Regions from separate parts of the Sporosarcina pasteurii genome, predicted to be linked through region 2. Evidence: a T-box and tRNA genes for the amino acid it is inferred to sense, from the RefSeq annotation. Region 2 holds a T-box; the other regions hold tRNA genes.
What was found. The T-box of region 2 lies ahead of ileS (isoleucine--tRNA ligase). A T-box ahead of a tRNA ligase gene usually reads a tRNA of that ligase, here a tRNA-Ile.
Positions count from the first base shown of each region.

Region 1: it encodes a tRNA-Ile, which carries the amino acid that the T-box ahead of ileS (isoleucine--tRNA ligase) is inferred to sense. The anticodon was not compared.
Region 3: it encodes a tRNA-Ile, which carries the amino acid that the T-box ahead of ileS (isoleucine--tRNA ligase) is inferred to sense. The anticodon was not compared.

Region 1 covers NZ_CP160452.1:2,719,019-2,723,956, reverse strand. The annotation lists gene AB1H92_RS13150 (nucleotidyltransferase-like protein) at 1-215, shown strand, start outside; rRNA gene AB1H92_RS13145 (16S ribosomal RNA) at 605-2,158, shown strand; tRNA gene AB1H92_RS13140 (tRNA-Ile) at 2,290-2,366, shown strand; tRNA gene AB1H92_RS13135 (tRNA-Ala) at 2,383-2,458, shown strand; rRNA gene AB1H92_RS13130 (23S ribosomal RNA) at 2,565-4,938, shown strand, end outside.
Region 2 covers NZ_CP160452.1:2,166,912-2,171,849, forward strand. The annotation lists gene ileS (isoleucine--tRNA ligase) at 1-2,710, opposite strand, end outside; T-box leader at 2,863-3,085, opposite strand; gene AB1H92_RS10220 (DivIVA domain-containing protein) at 3,193-3,702, opposite strand; gene AB1H92_RS10225 (RNA-binding protein) at 3,800-4,576, opposite strand; gene AB1H92_RS10230 (YggT family protein) at 4,677-4,938, opposite strand, start outside.
Region 3 covers NZ_CP160452.1:114,703-119,640, forward strand. The annotation lists rRNA gene AB1H92_RS00520 (23S ribosomal RNA) at 1-43, shown strand, start outside; rRNA gene rrf (5S ribosomal RNA) at 179-293, shown strand; tRNA gene AB1H92_RS00530 (tRNA-Val) at 336-411, shown strand; tRNA gene AB1H92_RS00535 (tRNA-Thr) at 422-497, shown strand; tRNA gene AB1H92_RS00540 (tRNA-Lys) at 504-579, shown strand; tRNA gene AB1H92_RS00545 (tRNA-Leu) at 607-688, shown strand; tRNA gene AB1H92_RS00550 (tRNA-Gly) at 697-771, shown strand; tRNA gene AB1H92_RS00555 (tRNA-Leu) at 780-868, shown strand; tRNA gene AB1H92_RS00560 (tRNA-Arg) at 891-967, shown strand; tRNA gene AB1H92_RS00565 (tRNA-Pro) at 989-1,065, shown strand; tRNA gene AB1H92_RS00570 (tRNA-Ala) at 1,072-1,147, shown strand; rRNA gene AB1H92_RS00575 (16S ribosomal RNA) at 1,292-2,845, shown strand; tRNA gene AB1H92_RS00580 (tRNA-Ile) at 2,963-3,039, shown strand; tRNA gene AB1H92_RS00585 (tRNA-Ala) at 3,056-3,131, shown strand; rRNA gene AB1H92_RS00590 (23S ribosomal RNA) at 3,252-4,938, shown strand, end outside.

The DNA of each region.
Region 1 (4,938 bases), 550 kb from region 2:
ACCGGACAGCAGATGGTGCACAACATATTTTAGAAGTGATGGTTACTCAAGAACTTTGGGAGATACAGGAGTTACATGAGCATGAGGAGTTAAAGTTATACTCAGTTGAATTAGAAGTGTTCATTGAGTTTCTAATTAAAAAAGGGTTTATTGGAGTTGTAGAAAGTCCATCTAAAAATAGTTTAATCTATCATAGAATGTATAAGGTTATCTAACAGGGATATAGCTTAGATGGGGTGCTATTCAGGCATCCCATTATTTTTTTAGAAAAGATGTTGACATTTTAATTGATACTATGTTATTCTATTAATCGTCGCTTCAAACGAACGAAAGAAACAGCAAGCAACTTTAGATGAAAAACTTTTTCAAAAAAGTTCTTGACTCTTTTGTTACGCGATGTTATATTAAAGGAGTCGCTTCGGGCGACGGACTTGAAAAAGAGTAGTTTTAATCAACAAGTATGAACCTTGAAAACTGAACAGCAAAACGTCAAGATATAACAACTACAAACCAACTTGTTGGCTTGTAGGAAACGGATCTTCGGATTCGAAATTTGGACATCTTAATGATGCCAGCAAAGAAGTCGAGCTAATCGAATTTCTCTATTATGGAGAGTTTGATCCTGGCTCAGGACGAACGCTGGCGGCGTGCCTAATACATGCAAGTCGAGCGAACAAGGAAGAAACTTGTTTCTTCCTTTGTTAGCGGCGGATGGGTGAGTAACACGTGGGCAACCTGCCCTGCAGTTGGGGATAACTCCGGGAAACCGGGGCTAATACCGAATAATCAGTTCCTTCACATGAAGGAACTCTGAAAGACGGCTATGCTGTCACTGCAGGATGGGCCCGCGGCGCATTAGCTAGTTGGTGAGGTAACGGCTTACCAAGGCGACGATGCGTAGCCGACCTGAGAGGGTGATCGGCCACACTGGGACTGAGACACGGCCCAGACTCCTACGGGAGGCAGCAGTAGGGAATCTTCCACAATGGACGAAAGTCTGATGGAGCAACGCCGCGTGAGCGAAGAAGGTTTTCGGATCGTAAAGCTCTGTTGTGAGGGAAGAACAAGTACAGGAGTAACTGCCTGTACCTTGACGGTACCTCATTAGAAAGCTACGGCTAACTACGTGCCAGCAGCCGCGGTAATACGTAGGTGGCAAGCGTTGTCCGGAATTATTGGGCGTAAAGCGCGCGCAGGCGGCCTTTTAAGTCTGATGTGAAAGCCCACGGCTTAACCGTGGAAGGTCATTGGAAACTGGAAGGCTTGAGTACAGAAGAGGAAAGCGGAATTCCACGTGTAGCGGTGAAATGCGTAGAGATGTGGAGGAACACCAGTGGCGAAGGCGGCTTTCTGGTCTGTAACTGACGCTGAGGCGCGAAAGCATGGGGAGCAAACAGGATTAGATACCCTGGTAGTCCATGCCGTAAACGATGAGTGCTAAGTGTTAGGGGGTTTCCGCCCCTTAGTGCTGGAGCAAACGCATTAAGCACTCCGCCTGGGGAGTACGGCCGCAAGGCTGAAACTCAAAGGAATTGACGGGGACCCGCACAAGCGGTGGAGCATGTGGTTTAATTCGAAGCTACGCGAAGAACCTTACCAGGTCTTGACATCCCGCCGACCGGTATAGAGATATACCTTTCCCTTCGGGGACAGCGGTGACAGGTGGTGCATGGTTGTCGTCAGCTCGTGTCGTGAGATGTTGGGTTAAGTCCCGTAACGAGCGCAACCCTTGACCTTAGTTGCCAGCATTCAGTTGGGCACTCTAAGGTGACTGCCGGTGACAAACCGGAGGAAGGTGGGGATGACGTCAAATCATCATGCCCCTTATGACCTGGGCTACACACGTGCTACAATGGACGGTACAGAGGGTTGCCAACCCGCGAGGGGGAGCTAATCCCATAAAACCGTTCCCAGTTCGGATTGCAGGCTGCAACTCGCCTGCATGAAGCAGGAATCGCTAGTAATCGTGGATCAGCATGCCACGGTGAATACGTTCCCGGGTCTTGTACACACCGCCCGTCACACCACGAGAGTTTGTAACACCCGAAGTCGGTGGGGTAACCCTTTTGGGAGCCAGCCGCCGAAGGTGGGACAGATGATTGGGGTGAAGTCGTAACAAGGTAGCCGTATCGGAAGGTGCGGCTGGATCACCTCCTTTCTAAGGATATTTAACGGAATGAAGAGAAAGTTCTCTTCAACTTGACGTTTTGCGTTCAGTTTTGAAGGTTTATAAAAAAGTGGAAACTAAGTGTTTCGAAATTTAATAAATACTTCATATAATTTTCGGAAGGGCCTATAGCTCAGCTGGTTAGAGCGCACGCCTGATAAGCGTGAGGTCGGTGGTTCGAGTCCACTTAGGCCCACCATTTTCGAAAGTGATATGGGGCCTTAGCTCAGCTGGGAGAGCGCCTGCCTTGCACGCAGGAGGTCAGCGGTTCGATCCCGCTAGGCTCCACCATATAACTTGTTCTTTGAAAACTGGATAAAACGACATTGAAATAAACACAAATGTAGTAATGTATGATTCAATTGTTGTATATCGCTATACAGCATTGGATTTTTAAGGTTAAGTTAGAAAGGGCGCACGGCGGATGCCTTGGCACTAGGAGCCTATGAAGGACGGCACTAACACCGATATGCTCTGGGGAGCTGTAAGTAAGCTTTGATCCAGAGATTTCCGAATGGGGAAACCCACTGTTCGTAATGGAACAGTACATATACGTGAATACATAGCGTATATGAGGCACACCCGGAGAACTGAAACATCTAAGTACCCGGAGGAAGAGAAAGAAAATCGATTCCCTGAGTAGCGGCGAGCGAAACGGGAACAGCCCAAACCAGGAAGCTTGCTTCCTGGGGTTGTAGGACACTCTATACGGAGTTACAAAGGAATGCATTAGATGAAGCGACCTGGAAAGGTCTGCCATAGCGGGTAATAGCCCCGTAATCAAAAGTGTATTCTCTCCAGAGTGGATCCTGAGTACGACGGAACACGTGAAATTCCGTTGGAATCCGGGAGGACCATCTCCCAAGGCTAAATACTTCCTAGTGACCGATAGTGAACCAGTACCGTGAGGGAAAGGTGAAAAGCACCCCGGAAGGGGAGTGAAATAGATCCTGAAACCGTGTGCCTACAAGTAGTCAGAGCTCGATGCTGTTTCTTCGGAAATAAGCTGAGTGATGGCGTGCCTTTTGTAGAATGAACCGGCGAGTTACTGATTACATGCAAGGTTAAGCAGAGAATGCGGAGCCGCAGCGAAAGCGAGTCTGAATAGGGCGTTTTAGTATGTAGTCGTAGACCCGAAACCAGGTGATCTACCCATGTCCAGGGTGAAGGTAAGGTAACACTTACTGGAGGCCCGAACCCACGTATGTTGAAAAATGCGGGGATGAGGTGTGGGTAGCGGTGAAATTCCAATCGAACCTGGAGATAGCTGGTTCTCTCCGAAATAGCTTTAGGGCTAGCCTCAAACGTTAGAATCTCGGAGGTAGAGCACTGTTTGGACTAGGGGCCCATCCCGGGTTACCGAATTCAGACAAACTCCGAATGCCGATGATTTTTGTTTGGGAGTCAGACTGCGGGTGATAAGATTCGTAGTCGAGAGGGAAACAACCCAGACCACCAGTTAAGGTCCCCAAGTATTCGTTAAGTGGAAAAGGATGTGGCGTTGCCCAGACAACCAGGATGTTGGCTTAGAAGCAGCCACCATTTAAAGAGTGCGTAATAGCTCACTGGTCGAGTGGCGCTGCGCCGAAAATGTACCGGGGCTAAACGAATCACCGAAACTGTGGATTGACACCTTTGGTGTCAGTGGTAGGAGAGCGTTCTAGGGGCGTCGAAGCTAGACTGTAAGGACTAGTGGAGCGCCTAGAAGTGAGAATGCCGGTATGAGTAGCGAAAGAAGGGTGAGAATCCCTTCCACCGAATGCCTAAGGTTTCCTGAGGAAGGCTCGTCCGCTCAGGGTTAGTCGGGACCTAAGTCGAGGCCGAAAGGCGTAGACGATGGACAACAGGTTGATATTCCTGTACCACCTCCCCGCCGTTTGAGTAATGGGGGGACGCAGTAGGATAGGGTGAGCGCACGGTTGGTAATGTGCGTCTAAGCAGTAAGGTGTGAAACGAGGCAAATCCCGTTTCTATAACATTGAGCTGTGATAGCAAGGGGAATTTTCCCCGGAGTCCCTGATTTCACGCTGCCAAGAAAAGCCTCTAACGAGGCGGGAGGTGCCCGTACCGCAAACCGACACAGGTAGGCGAGGAGAGAATCCTAAGGTGATCGAGAGAACTCTCGTTAAGGAACTCGGCAAAATGACCCCGTAACTTCGGGAGAAGGGGTGCTCTGATAGGGTGTTAAAGCCCGAGAGAGCCGCAGTGAATAGGCCCAGGCGACTGTTTAGCAAAAACACAGGTCTCTGCAAAACCGTAAGGTGACGTATAGGGGCTGACGCCTGCCCGGTGCTGGAAGGTTAAGGGGAGAGGTTAGCGCAAGCGAAGCTTTGAACCGAAGCCCCAGTAAACGGCGGCCGTAACTATAACGGTCCTAAGGTAGCGAAATTCCTTGTCGGGTAAGTTCCGACCCGCACGAAAGGCGTAACGATCTGGGCACTGTCTCAACGAGAGACTCGGTGAAATTATAGTACCTGTGAAGATGCAGGTTACCCGCGACAGGACGGAAAGACCCCGTGGAGCTTTACTGCAACCTGATATTGAATTCTGATGCAGTCTGTACAGGATAGGTAGGAGCCTTTGAAACCGGAGCGCCAGCTTCGGTGGAGGCATCGGTGGGATACTACCCTGACTGTATTGGAATTCTAACCCATGCCCCTTAGCGGGGTAGGAGACAGTGTCAGGCGGGCAGTTTGACTGGGGCGGTCGCCTCCTAAAGAGTAACGGAGGCGCCCAAAGGTTCCCTCAGAATGGTTGGACATCATTCGTAG
Region 2 (4,938 bases):
GTGTTTCGTCGCTTCCAACTGTTTCAGAAATCGTCCAGCAACGGTCACATTTCTCGCCATCTGCCTCTTCAACAAGTACGCTTACTGCGTCAAGTTGAAGCGCTTCTGCTGACGCTGAAGTAGCTTCCCCTTCTACAAATTTCGAAACAATAAAGAACTGGCCATAATTGACATCATCTAATTTGAACACATCTTGTAACTGCTCCGGAACGTAGACCGTCACTTTCGCCTCAAGTGATTTTCCAATCCCTTTTTCGTTACGCGCCACTTCTAAAGCTTTCAAGACATCATCACGGATCAGCATTAACGTTGCGAAACGCTCTTTCAACGCTTGTGCTTGTTCACCAAGATCCTCTGCTTCCGGCATATCGGTTAATTGAGCACTTTCTTCTTCAACATGTTCCAAATGCGCCCACATTTCATCAGCCGTATGCGGTAAAATTGGCGTTAATAATTTCACTAACGCTAGTAATGTATCATACATAACCGTCTGCATCGCACGACGATGTGGATGCTCTTTATTTTCAATATACACAACGTCTTTTGCAATATCGAGGTAGAACGAGCTTAAAATTCCTGTACAGAAATTGTTTACCGCGTGATAAACCCCTGCAAATTCATAACGGTCATATGCTGCCCGAACTTCTTTAATTAATTCTTGAAGTTTTACATATACATACTGATCAACAGGACGTAAATCTTCAAACGCAATGCGATCTGTATTCGGGTTAAAGTCCGATGTATTTCCGTGAATGAAACGGAAAGTATTACGAATTTTACGATATACTTCTGAAACTTGTTTAAAGTTCGAATCAGAAACGCGTACATCTGCCGTATAATCTACAGAAGAAACCCAAAGTCTTAAAATCTCCGCACCAAATTGGTTCATCACTTTTGCTGGTACGATTACGTTTCCAACTGACTTACTCATTTTATGACCTTTACCATCAAGCGTAAATCCATGGCTTAGTAGACCTTTGTAAGGCGCATGTCCGTTAATTGCTACACTTGTTGTCAATGAAGAGTTAAACCATCCACGATACTGGTCAGATCCTTCTAAATACAAATCTGCTGGATAAACAAGGTCTTCTCTTTCCTCTAATACACCTTGGTGAGAAGATCCTGAGTCAAACCAAACGTCCATAATGTCAGTTTCTTTCGTAAACTCGCCGTTTGGACTACCTTCATGTGTAAAGCCTTCTGGCAATAAATCTTTTGCTTCTCTCTCAAACCAAATATTCGATCCATGTTCACGGAATAATTGAGATACATGCGCAATTGTTTCATCTGTAATAATGGATTCTCCATTTTCCGCGTAAAACACTGGAATTGGAACACCCCACACACGTTGACGTGAGATACACCAATCACCGCGGTCACGAACCATATTATGCAGACGTGTTTCTCCCCATGATGGTGTGAACTGTGTTTCTTTAATCGCACCGAGCAACTCCTCACGGAAAGATTCAATTGACGCAAACCATTGCGCCGTTGCACGATAAATAACTGGCTTTTTCGTACGCCAATCATGTGGATAGGAGTGTGTGACAAATGCTAATTTTTCTAATGCATTTGCCTCTTCAAGTGCTTCACCGACTGCTTTGTTTGCATCTTCGTAAAATAGACCCGCGAATCCTGGCGCTTCTTCAGTCATAACCCCTTTACCATTCACTGGGCAAAGTGCATCAATGCCATACTCTTTAGAGACGTAAAAGTCTTCTTCACCATGTCCAGGTGCAGTATGAACGCAACCCGTTCCTGCATCCATTGTGACATGATCACCAAGCATAATGAGGGAGTCACGGTCATATAAAGGATGCTTTGCAACAATACGATCTAGTTCCGCACCTTTAACTACTTTTTCTACCGTGTAATCTTCCCAGTCAACTTCATTTGCAACAAACGACAGTAAATCTTCAGCAATTAGAAATTTCTTTTCTCCAGCTTTGACAACGATGTAGTTATACTCCGGATGAACAGTAATTCCTAAGTTAGCTGGAATCGTCCAAGGCGTTGTCGTCCAAATTAAGAAATGTACATCTTCAGCAATAACACCGCGCCCATCTTTAATCGGGAAACTGACATAGATCGATGGTGAACGTTTATCTTTATATTCAATTTCTGCTTCAGCTAATGCAGATTCACTTGATGGCGACCAGTATACTGGCTTCAATCCTTTATAAATATAGCCTTTTTTCGCCATTTCTCCGAACACTTGAATTTGACGTGCTTCGTACTCAGGTGTCAGTGTAATGTACGGATTCTCCCAGTCTCCTCGAACACCCAGACGTTTAAACTGCGTGCGTTGGCTATCGATTTGCTCATATGTATACTCTTCACACATACGACGGAACTCTGCTGTAGAATGTTCTTGACGTTTCACACCTGTATTCACAAGCGCTTGCTCAATCGGCAGTCCATGCGTATCCCATCCTGGAACGTATGGAGCATGATAGCCAGTCATTGACTTATGACGGACAATCATATCTTTCAACACCTTATTTAACGCGTGCCCCATATGAAGGTCACCATTCGCATATGGCGGTCCATCATGCAATACAAAAAATGGTCTCCCTTTTGTTCTTTCTTGGACTTTCGTGTAAATATCCATTTCATCCCATTTCGCCTGCATTTCTGGTTCCCTGTTCGGTAAATTACCGCGCATTGGAAACTTCGTCTTTGGCATTAATAACGTATCTTTATAATCCATTCAAAAATCCTCCTTAAAATAATTGGACGTAATCGCATCATACGTTGATGATCCTATTTCAAAATAACGAATAAGTTCTATCGCTTTAATAGCTTGCTTGAGAGAAAAAATCTTATTAAAGATAATTTTCCACAAAAAAATCCCCATCCCTAAAAAGGGACGAGGAATTAGACTCGCGTTACCACCCTACTTGCAGCAAAAAAACATTTTGCTACCGCTTAAGTCGCCATAACGGAGGCTAACCGGGAATACGTACTCCATTCCGTAATCCAGCTCAAGAGTGATTTTCATTTCCTGATGTTTAACTAGGCTCTCACTATCCCTAACTCGCTTTGTAATAAAACAGGAAAATACTGTCTCTGTCCATGCTATTATAAATCGATTCAAATTTATCTTGTATTATATGCTTATCATTATAATTGTGAAACTAAAATGAGTCAAGTTTAAGAATTCTTTATCATTATAGGCGAAGTCTATAAAATTTAAACCTCTTCTCCTGCAAGTTCTTGAACTTGTTCTACATCAATCTCATATTCAAGTAAATTATCCCAATCGTCTGCATTCACTAATTCCAGTTGCGCTTCAATTAACATTTTAAAACGATTGCGGAACACTTTAGATTGCTTTTTCAAATCTTCAATTTCCAACGAAATTTTTCGTGCACGTGACAAAGCTTCATTAACAATACGGTCAGCATTTTTTTCCGCTTCTTTAATAATCAATTTTGATTCTTTCATCGAATTCCTACGAACATCCTCCGCAGCTTCCTGGGCTGTAAGAATTGATTTTTGTAACGTTTCTTCTATCGTATTAAAATGCGTAATTTGCACCTGCGTTTGTTTTAGTTCGCTTTTAAGTGTTTTATTTTCTTCAATGAGGTTTTCATAATCCTTCATTACTTGCTCTAAAAACTCATTGACCTCATCTTCGTCATATCCACGCCATTTACTACTAAATTCTTTATTATGTATATCAAGTGGTGATAAAGCCATCTAAAATACCTCCTCTTACATTGTACTTCTCATTATACATATAAACGTTGTCGATTACAGCTGTTTTCTGTATTTTCACATACAATAAACCGTAAAATCATTCTAATTTCCCAGTAATCAGACGAATTTTGTCTTTTCTAGTTCTCCCTTCAATCGATATGATTTTAAATCGACCAAATCCACGGATAGATAAGACGTCTTCCTCAAATAATTCCATTGCTACATCGCTTTGAGACACCCAATTCACGCGTACTTTATCACTACGGACTAATGAAACCGCTTTTTGTCTAGACATATTTGTAATGGCAGCGATGACAGCATCTAAACGCATCGAACTGACCACTTGTAGCGACTCTATCCACGTATCTGCAGAAACTAATATATCGGAGTCATCCGCAATTTGCGTGACAGAGATTTTTGCTTTGCCAATCGAAGTAAAATTCGCAACGATATAATCCTTTAACTCGGCCGTCACTGCAAATTGAACTTCTTCATCACGAAATTGAATGTCCCCAAACTTCCCACGGTCAATGCCGAGCGACATGAGCGATCCAAGTACATCTTTGTGTGCTAACGTTATAAATTTAGAAGCATAATTAATCTTAAAAACAGTTACGCGATAATCTTCTTTGGTCGGTTCATAGTAATTCGGGTAAATGAGCACCCTCATTCTTTCAGCATTCGAAAATGCACCATGCGCCGAAACAAGTAAATCGCTTCCACTGGCTAAAGACTGTACTATATAACGCTCTCTAGGGTTGAGATAATCAGTTAGTTTAGGCACATATAAGTTTTCAACTTCCCTAATCCAACCAATCACAGTTTCTATAAACGGTTGTTCGTCTTTTCTAAAATGTTGAAGTATCGACTCCATGCTCATTCTCCTTACGAAAATTCATGCAATCATAAACAAAAATATCTGCAGACAAAGTTTCAATAACCTTGTCTACAGACTAGAACAGTCAATTTATATTTTACAGTAATGCATTAATCATCATTTGAAATACGTTAGACACTCCGGCGGATATGAAGCGTAACGCAAATATCGCGATGATTGGCGATAAATCAATCATACCGAGTGGTGGAATAAACCTTCTGAAAAATGATAAATAAGGTTCAGCTAATGTACCGATAAATCGACCAAATGCATTTTCTCGCATGGATGGGACCCAGGACATTAAAATATAAATAATTAAAATAAAACTATAAATGGAGATTGCATTTTTTATAAATCCA
Region 3 (4,938 bases), 1.2 Mb from region 2:
CATGTGCAGCTGACGGATACTAATCGATTGAGGACTTATCCTTAAATACATTGCAGTTTGTTGTATTCAATGTTTTGTTTATCCAGTTTTGAGTGAACAAGCTCAATAAAAAATAGTGCTTGCATTATTTTAAAATGCTGTTATAATGAATAGTGTCCTTAACTAATGGACAACCAAGTCTGGTGGCGATAGCGAAGAGGTCACACCCGTTCCCATACCGAACACGGAAGTTAAGCTCTTCAGCGCCGATGGTAGTTGGGGTTAGCCCCTGCAAGAGTAGGACGTTGCCAGTCTTGTGAAATTCACTTCATAAACATAAATATGAACTTTAATATGGAGGATTAGCTCAGCTGGGAGAGCACCTGCCTTACAAGCAGGGGGTCGGCGGTTCGATCCCGTCATCCTCCACCATTTTATGAATGCCGGAGTAGCTCAACTGGTAGAGCAACTGACTTGTAATCAGTAGGTTGAGGGTTCAAGTCCTTTCTCCGGCACCATCTTTCGAGCCATTAGCTCAGTCGGTAGAGCATCTGACTTTTAATCAGAGGGTCACAGGTTCGAATCCTGTATGGCTCACCATTTTATGACCTTATTTCATGAATATTTGCGGGTGTGGTGGAACTGGCAGACACGCTAGACTTAGGATCTAGTGCCTTCGGGCGTGGGGGTTCGACTCCCTTCACCCGCACTTTATATGCGGAAGTAGTTCAGTGGTAGAATATCACCTTGCCAAGGTGGAGGTCGCGGGTTCGAATCCCGTCTTCCGCTCCATTGATTAAGCCGGGGTGGCGGAACTGGCAGACGCACAGGACTTAAAATCCTGCGGTAGGTTTCTACCGTACCGGTTCGATTCCGGTCCTCGGCACCAATTAGATAATAATGTTTTAAGTGCGCCCGTAGCTCAATTGGATAGAGCGTCTGACTACGGATCAGAAGGTTATGGGTTCGACTCCTGTCGGGCGCGCCAACTTATAATAACTATTAAACTCGGGAAGTAGCTCAGCTTGGTAGAGCACTTGGTTTGGGACCAAGGGGTCGCAGGTTCGAATCCTGTCTTCCCGACCATTTTCTGGGGCCTTAGCTCAGCTGGGAGAGCGCCTGCCTTGCACGCAGGAGGTCAGCGGTTCGATCCCGCTAGGCTCCACCATATGAACCTTGAAAACTGAACAGCAAAACGTCAAGATATAACAACTATAAATCAACTTGTTGGTTTGTAGGAAAAGAATCTTCGGATTCAAAATTGGACATCTTAATGATGCCAGCAAAGAAATCGAGCTAATCGAATTTCTCTATTATGGAGAGTTTGATCCTGGCTCAGGACGAACGCTGGCGGCGTGCCTAATACATGCAAGTCGAGCGAACAAGGAAGAAACTTGTTTCTTCCTTTGTTAGCGGCGGATGGGTGAGTAACACGTGGGCAACCTGCCCTGCAGTTGGGGATAACTCCGGGAAACCGGGGCTAATACCGAATAATCAGTTCCTTCGCATGAAGGAACTCTGAAAGACGGCTATGCTGTCACTGCAGGATGGGCCCGCGGCGCATTAGCTAGTTGGTGAGGTAACGGCTTACCAAGGCGACGATGCGTAGCCGACCTGAGAGGGTGATCGGCCACACTGGGACTGAGACACGGCCCAGACTCCTACGGGAGGCAGCAGTAGGGAATCTTCCACAATGGACGAAAGTCTGATGGAGCAACGCCGCGTGAGCGAAGAAGGTTTTCGGATCGTAAAGCTCTGTTGTGAGGGAAGAACAAGTACAGGAGTAACTGCCTGTACCTTGACGGTACCTCATTAGAAAGCCACGGCTAACTACGTGCCAGCAGCCGCGGTAATACGTAGGTGGCAAGCGTTGTCCGGAATTATTGGGCGTAAAGCGCGCGCAGGCGGCCTTTTAAGTCTGATGTGAAAGCCCACGGCTTAACCGTGGAAGGTCATTGGAAACTGGAAGGCTTGAGTACAGAAGAGGAAAGCGGAATTCCACGTGTAGCGGTGAAATGCGTAGAGATGTGGAGGAACACCAGTGGCGAAGGCGGCTTTCTGGTCTGTAACTGACGCTGAGGCGCGAAAGCATGGGGAGCAAACAGGATTAGATACCCTGGTAGTCCATGCCGTAAACGATGAGTGCTAAGTGTTAGGGGGTTTCCGCCCCTTAGTGCTGGAGCAAACGCATTAAGCACTCCGCCTGGGGAGTACGGCCGCAAGGCTGAAACTCAAAGGAATTGACGGGGACCCGCACAAGCGGTGGAGCATGTGGTTTAATTCGAAGCTACGCGAAGAACCTTACCAGGTCTTGACATCCCGCTGACCGGTATAGAGATATACCTTTCCCTTCGGGGACAGCGGTGACAGGTGGTGCATGGTTGTCGTCAGCTCGTGTCGTGAGATGTTGGGTTAAGTCCCGTAACGAGCGCAACCCTTGACCTTAGTTGCCAGCATTCAGTTGGGCACTCTAAGGTGACTGCCGGTGACAAACCGGAGGAAGGTGGGGATGACGTCAAATCATCATGCCCCTTATGACCTGGGCTACACACGTGCTACAATGGACGGTACAGAGGGTTGCCAACCCGCGAGGGGGAGCTAATCCCATAAAACCGTTCCCAGTTCGGATTGCAGGCTGCAACTCGCCTGCATGAAGCAGGAATCGCTAGTAATCGTGGATCAGCATGCCACGGTGAATACGTTCCCGGGTCTTGTACACACCGCCCGTCACACCACGAGAGTTTGTAACACCCGAAGTCGGTGGGGTAACCCTTTTGGGAGCCAGCCGCCGAAGGTGGGACAGATGATTGGGGTGAAGTCGTAACAAGGTAGCCGTATCGGAAGGTGCGGCTGGATCACCTCCTTTCTAAGGATATTTAACGGAATGAAGAGAAAGTTCTCTTCAACTTGACGTTTTGCGTTCAGTTTTGAAGGTTTATAAGGATAGCTAATTCAATTAGTAACTTCATAACTTTCCCGAAAGGGGCCTATAGCTCAGCTGGTTAGAGCGCACGCCTGATAAGCGTGAGGTCGGTGGTTCGAGTCCACTTAGGCCCACCATTTTAAAACACTTTCGGGGGCCTTAGCTCAGCTGGGAGAGCGCCTGCCTTGCACGCAGGAGGTCAGCGGTTCGATCCCGCTAGGCTCCACCAAACACTCTAATAAAGAGTTTTTTTGTTCTTTGAAAACTGGATAAAACGACATTGAAATAAACACAAATGTAGTAATGTATAAATCAATTGTTGTATATCGCTATACAACGTTGGTTTTAAGGTTAAGTTAGAAAGGGCGCACGGCGGATGCCTTGGCACTAGGAGCCTATGAAGGACGGCACTAACACCGATATGCTCTGGGGAGCTGTAAGTAAGCTTTGATCCAGAGATTTCCGAATGGGGAAACCCACTGTTCGTAATGGAACAGTACATATACGTGAATACATAGCGTATATGAGGCACACCCGGAGAACTGAAACATCTAAGTACCCGGAGGAAGAGAAAGAAAATCGATTCCCTGAGTAGCGGCGAGCGAAACGGGAACAGCCCAAACCAGGAAGCTTGCTTCCTGGGGTTGTAGGACACTCTATACGGAGTTACAAAGGAATGCATTAGATGAAGCGACCTGGAAAGGTCTGCCATAGTGGGTAATAGCCCCGTAATCAAAAGTGTATTCTCTCCAGAGTGGATCCTGAGTACGACGGAACACGTGAAATTCCGTTGGAATCCGGGAGGACCATCTCCCAAGGCTAAATACTTCCTAGTGACCGATAGTGAACCAGTACCGTGAGGGAAAGGTGAAAAGCACCCCGGAAGGGGAGTGAAATAGATCCTGAAACCGTGTGCCTACAAGTAGTCAGAGCTCGATGCTGTTTCTTCGGAAACAAGCTGAGTGATGGCGTGCCTTTTGTAGAATGAACCGGCGAGTTACTGATTACATGCAAGGTTAAGCAGAGAATGCGGAGCCGCAGCGAAAGCGAGTCTGAATAGGGCGTTTTAGTATGTAGTCGTAGACCCGAAACCAGGTGATCTACCCATGTCCAGGGTGAAGGTAAGGTAACACTTACTGGAGGCCCGAACCCACGTATGTTGAAAAATGCGGGGATGAGGTGTGGGTAGCGGTGAAATTCCAATCGAACCTGGAGATAGCTGGTTCTCTCCGAAATAGCTTTAGGGCTAGCCTCAAACGTTAGAATCTCGGAGGTAGAGCACTGTTTGGACTAGGGGCCCATCCCGGGTTACCGAATTCAGACAAACTCCGAATGCCGATGATTTTTGTTTGGGAGTCAGACTGCGGGTGATAAGATTCGTAGTCGAGAGGGAAACAACCCAGACCACCAGTTAAGGTCCCCAAGTATTCGTTAAGTGGAAAAGGATGTGGCGTTGCCCAGACAACCAGGATGTTGGCTTAGAAGCAGCCACCATTTAAAGAGTGCGTAATAGCTCACTGGTCGAGTGGCGCTGCGCCGAAAATGTACCGGGGCTAAACGAATCACCGAAACTGTGGATTGACACCTTTGGTGTCAGTGGTAGGAGAGCGTTCTAGGGGCGTCGAAGCTAGACTGTAAGGACTAGTGGAGCGCCTAGAAGTGAGAATGCCGGTATGAGTAGCGAAAGAAGGGTGAGAATCCCTTCCACCGAATGCCTAAGGTTTCCTGAGGAAGGCTCGTCCGCTCAGGGTTAGTCGGGACCTAAGTCGAGGCCGAAAGGCGTAGACGATGGACAACAGGTTGATATTCCTGTACCACCTCCCCGCCGTTTGAGTAATGGGGGGACGCAGTAGGATAGGGTGAGCGCACGGTTGGTAATGTGCGTCTAAGCAGTAAGGTGTGAAACGAGGCAAATCCCGTTTCTATAACATTGAGCTGTGATAGCAAGGGGAATTTTCCCCGGAGTCCCTGATTTCACGCTGCCAAGAAAAGCCTCTAACGAGGCGGGAGGTGCCCGTACCGCAAACCGACACAGG